DNA from 2 places in the Shouchella phoenicis genome. Region 2 is predicted to be linked to the other one. Evidence: a T-box and tRNA genes for the amino acid it is inferred to sense, from the RefSeq annotation. Region 2 holds a T-box; the other holds one or more tRNA genes.
The links. The T-box of region 2 lies ahead of metG (methionine--tRNA ligase). A T-box ahead of a tRNA ligase gene usually reads a tRNA of that ligase, here a tRNA-Met.

Region 1: it has a tRNA-Met gene. The T-box ahead of metG (methionine--tRNA ligase) is inferred to sense a tRNA for this amino acid. The anticodon was not compared.

Annotation. Positions count from the first base shown of each region.
Region 1 is NZ_JBDFMQ010000001.1:2,393,836-2,396,289, reverse strand. It holds gene comGB (competence type IV pilus assembly protein ComGB) at 1-766, shown strand, start outside; tRNA gene ABC361_RS12895 (tRNA-Ala) at 928-1,000, shown strand; tRNA gene ABC361_RS12890 (tRNA-Ser) at 1,009-1,101, shown strand; tRNA gene ABC361_RS12885 (tRNA-Met) at 1,194-1,270, shown strand; tRNA gene ABC361_RS12880 (tRNA-Gln) at 1,276-1,350, shown strand; tRNA gene ABC361_RS12875 (tRNA-Gly) at 1,358-1,429, shown strand; tRNA gene ABC361_RS12870 (tRNA-Gly) at 1,517-1,587, shown strand; tRNA gene ABC361_RS12865 (tRNA-Ile) at 1,608-1,681, shown strand; tRNA gene ABC361_RS12860 (tRNA-Ser) at 1,696-1,786, shown strand; tRNA gene ABC361_RS12855 (tRNA-Leu) at 1,793-1,874, shown strand; gene yidD (membrane protein insertion efficiency factor YidD) at 1,952-2,191, opposite strand; gene comGC (competence type IV pilus major pilin ComGC) at 2,375-2,454, shown strand, end outside.
Region 2 is NZ_JBDFMQ010000001.1:15,414-17,867, reverse strand. It holds gene metG (methionine--tRNA ligase) at 1-888, opposite strand, end outside; T-box leader at 933-1,157, opposite strand; gene ABC361_RS00085 (ATP-binding protein) at 1,204-2,454, opposite strand, start outside.

The DNA.
Region 1 (2,454 bases), 2.4 Mb from region 2:
GTTAATGGAAGCAGCTAAACTTTATGAAAAAAGGCTTAAAACGACAATGCAGCTGCAAAAACTATTACGATACCCTCTCGTATTAGCATTTGGTGTAGGAATGGCTTTGCTCATTTTAAATCTTTATATCGTCCCGCATTTTCAAGCTCTTTTTTCTACGTTAAATCAATCCCCACCGCGTTTCATTCATGTTTTCTTCTCTTTCCTAGAAAGTCTTCCTTATGTATGCATCGCCTTCTTGCTTATAGCGTGTATTGGATACGTGAGCAGCAAACGTTATATCAAACATTTAACCCCTCATGAAAAAGTTCACATTTTATTAAAGTGGAAACTTTCGCAAACAGTTATGAAGCAAGTGATTACATTTTATTTCTCTCTACAGCTTGGGAAATTGCTGCAAACAGGGATGTCCATTCATGAAGCTTTAAATATTTTTGAAAAGCAATCGTATTTGCCTTTTTTTAAAGATGAAGCTCAAAAAATGAATCAGAGTTTAAAGCAAGGCGATAGTTTAGCTTCATATCTTCGACATCAACCTTATTATTTAAGTGAACTTCCAATCGTGGTCGAGAACGGTAGTCGAACGGCTAAACTAGCGCTAGATTTACAATTTTTTAGCGAATGGATTATTGAAGAGTTAGATCGAAGGTTGGAGAAGTTGTTGCAAATGATTCAGCCGATTTTGTTTCTTTTTATAGGGTGTTTTATCTTTTTCTTATTTTTAATGATTATGCTTCCTATGTATGAAATGTTTGATCTCATGTAAGCAGAACTTGCATGAGATCAAATTAATCGGTAGAATAAGACCATAAATGATTTTTCCAGAAAAAAAGTTTATAAAAACACTTGTGCTTTTATAAAAGCTATGATATATTATTAAATGTCGCTGAGGTAATCGCTTTTGACGACATACATAAACAAATTCATGGGGCCTTAGCTCAGCTGGGAGAGCGCCTGCTTTGCACGCAGGAGGTCAGCGGTTCGATCCCGCTAGGCTCCACTTTATACGGAGGAATACCCAAGTTCGGCTGAAGGGATCGGTCTTGAAAACCGACAGGGGTGTCAAAGCCCGCGGGGGTTCGAATCCCTCTTCCTCCGCCATATTTACTCTTCAGCAATTACTTCTCTGAAAGACGAGAAGAGGAAGATGTTGGACATCATTGAATAAGCATCATCTGAATACTTTATAACGACGCGGGGTGGAGCAGTCTGGTAGCTCGTCGGGCTCATAACCCGAAGGTCGGTGGTTCAAATCCGCCCCCCGCAACCAAACTTTGGGCTATAGCCAAGCGGTAAGGCAACGGATTTTGATTCCGTCATTCCCTGGTTCGATCCCAGGTAGCCCAGCCATTTATATGCGGAAGTAGTTCAGTGGTAGAACACCACCTTGCCAAGGTGGGGGTCGCGAGTTCGAATCTCGTCTTCCGCTCTTTAGTTGAAATAAAGAGAGTTAAATGTTATAATTAGTTCATATCGTTTTAGATGAATATGTTGATAAGATTTTATTTTTTACCATGCGGGTGTAGTTTAGTGGTAAAACCTCAGCCTTCCAAGCTGATGATGTGAGTTCGATTCTCATCACCCGCTTTTTTATTTTGTGAAAAAAGGGGCCTGTAGCTCAGCTGGTTAGAGCGCACGCCTGATAAGCGTGAGGTCGGTGGTTCGAGTCCACTCAGGCCCATCCCTATATATTACGGAGAAGTACCCAAGTGGCTGAAGGGGCGCCCCTGCTAAGGGTGTAGGTCGTGTAAGCGGCGCGAGGGTTCAAATCCCTCCTTCTCCGCCAGAAATCGCGGGTGTGGCGGAATTGGCAGACGCGCTAGACTTAGGATCTAGTGTCTTATGACGTGGGGGTTCAAGTCCCTTCACCCGCATAAAGCGAATATGTTAAAACAATGGAGATTTTCTCCATTGTTTTTTTGCATCCAGCTATGATATTAATAAAACTCCATTATTGATGCGTGTGTTCTTTCTTTTTTCCCTCTGGCACGTGGTCAAAGCCACCTGGGTGAAAGGGATGACACTTTAAAATGCGTTTAATGGTTAAATAACTCCCTTTTATCGCTCCATGCTGTTCAATCGCTGTTAGACCATACTGAGAGCAAGTCGGATAAAAGCGACATCTTGGTGGGAGTACAGAGGAAATGTATTTACGATAAAAACGTATGATGCCTAATAAGATTGATTTCACAGTCAATATCCTTTCATCCATATTCCCTCTATTATACCAAAAAGATTGATGAGAAAAAAAGAGCCAAGAAATTTCAAAAACTAGTCAAATTTAGCAGGAGTTTGTAAGGATTTGTCAAATAAAGAAGAGACACATAAAGAAAGGAGGTTCAGGAACATTCAATCTGTTTTTATGAGGTGATATATGATAAAGCGCTTAAAGAAAGATGATGGCTTCACGTTAATTGAAATGCTCGTTGTGTTAATGATTATCTCCGTTTTATT
Region 2 (2,454 bases):
TTTTTTAGGAAGTGGTAAATCAAGCGCCATTAACATGACAGGCCAATAAATCGTATGGAAACGTAAGATATCTTTTCCTACAAGATGAACATCTGCTGGCCAATGTTTTTGATAAAGTTCATCTTCAGACGTGCCATAACCAAGTGCTGTAATATAATTCGTCAGCGCATCAATCCATACATAAACAACGTGTTTTGGATTACTTGGTACCTTCACACCCCAAGTAAACGAGGTTCTTGATACGGCAAGATCTTGCAGACCCGGTTTTATAAAATTGTTTACCATTTCATTCTTTCTTGAAGCTGGCTGAATAAATTCAGGATTTTCTTCGTAGTACTTGAGCAATCGATCTGCATATTTACTCATTCTAAAGAAATAAGATTCCTCACGAACTTTTTCTACAGGATGACCGGAATCCGGACTTTTTCCTCCAATAATCGTGCCTTCTTGATCTTTAATTGGATCGATGAGCTCTCTTTCTCCATAAAAAGTCTCATCTGATACACAGTACCAACCTTCATATTCGCCTAAATAAATATCATCTTGAGCAAGAAGCTGATCAAAGATTTTTTCGACTACCTTTTTGTGGCGGTCTTCTGTTGTACGAATAAAATCATCATACGTTATGTCGAGTTTTTCCCAAAGTTCTTTAATTGGCTTTACCATTTCATCGGTATATTCTTGAGGTGAAATGTTTCTCTCAGCTGCTTTTTGTTCAATCTTTTGACCATGTTCGTCTGTACCTGTTAAATAACGCACGTCATAGCCACGAAGGCGCTTATAGCGAGCCATTGCATCTCCAGCTACAGTCGTATACGTATGTCCGATATGAAGCTTTCCACTTGGATAATAGATTGGCGTTGTAATGTAAAATGATGGTTTTGTCAAAATCCTCACCCTTTCGAATAAAATACAAAAAACCCTTCGTCCGCAATCGGGACGAAAGGTTATCTTACGTGGTACCACCCAAAATTCCCTTATCACGTGTGACAAGGCTTTAGACCAATAACGCTGGCAAACGTCACTCCCTTACCTTAGCTGGCTCGAAAATGAATTCTCCTGGACCATCTTCTAAAGGCATCCTTGACCGGCTTCCACCTAACCCGGCTCTCTAGTACAAGCATCTTCCTTTATACTCATCCATTCACAGAAACGTATATGGTTCATTCTTATCAAAAATATAGCGAATCATACATCGGATTGTCAAGTGCGATCGTAGAGTGTTGCAAAAGGTGTTTTTTGTTTTTTCAACGACCCGTCCTCACATAGTCGCTCTAATTCTTGCTTCCACTCTGACACATCCCAAGACTTGCCTGCTTTTTTATTCATTTGATCAAGCTTTTGCATCACATGCATTTCGGCTAAAGGGAGAAAATCATCAAGTGCTGCAATCAACTCTTCATTACTTACTTCATTCATTTGTTCAAGCTCATCGAATGGATTCATCGTGTGTGGGCTTGTTGAATGAGCAAGACGAATCCGAACCGCTACCGTACGACCAATAATAGCTGATGACAAAAACACATCACCTGACTGTAAATATGGGAGCCGCTTTCCTTCTTCAGCTGTTAAATCGGTTTCTTCTTTAATTGTTTGAATATCTGTACCACGAACCGTACGGAATACAAACTTGGAGTTCAATTGTGCCGTGATGGTTTCATCAAGTAACGTTGGCCGCTGTGTCGCAAAAATAAGAAACGTTCCATACTTTCTTCCTTCTTGTGCAATTTCTTTTAAAACCGATTTTGCCGGTGCTTCAAACCCTTTCGGTGCGAAATTATGTGCTTCATCTGTTACAACGACAAACGGTGGAAAGAATTCACTTTGTTGCTGTTGCAGTTTAGCATCTTTATAAGAACGCCTTTTAAAATAGAGTGTTCCAATGACATAACTTGCAAACACTTGGAGCAACCAAACAGCGCCTTGGATGACCACTAGCTTTCCATTATGAATACCGTGTTCAATGGCCCGAATGTTTTGTTGAAACAAACCTGCTTGATAAAGACGGTTGGCACGCCACTGAATACCTTTTACAGAAGAAGGAGGCAGGCTACCAAATTGATCGAGTAAACGTTTAAACTCACTGTATCGTTTAATCTCGTCTTTCGTCATCCCACCATCATGAAGCATACCGTCGATTTTCTGTTTCCCCATATCCAGTGCCTCAATTAAGTTAGCCACGCGATCACTAAATGATTGGTAGCTGTCTTTGCGCTTATGGACCGATTGAATGACGTTTACCATTGACTCCGTTAACTGCCCAGCAGCTCCAAGTAAACGTTCAACGTCTCTTGTTGTTAACGCCGAAAAATCAACGCCAACATCACGACCAATTTGCACAACTTCATAACGAGATGAATATGGAACATCCCCGCGATCGGCTTCCGTTTTACCTGTAAAATTCATTTCAAAATGTGGATCAAATACGAGCGATGGAATCTTTAACTTCATTAA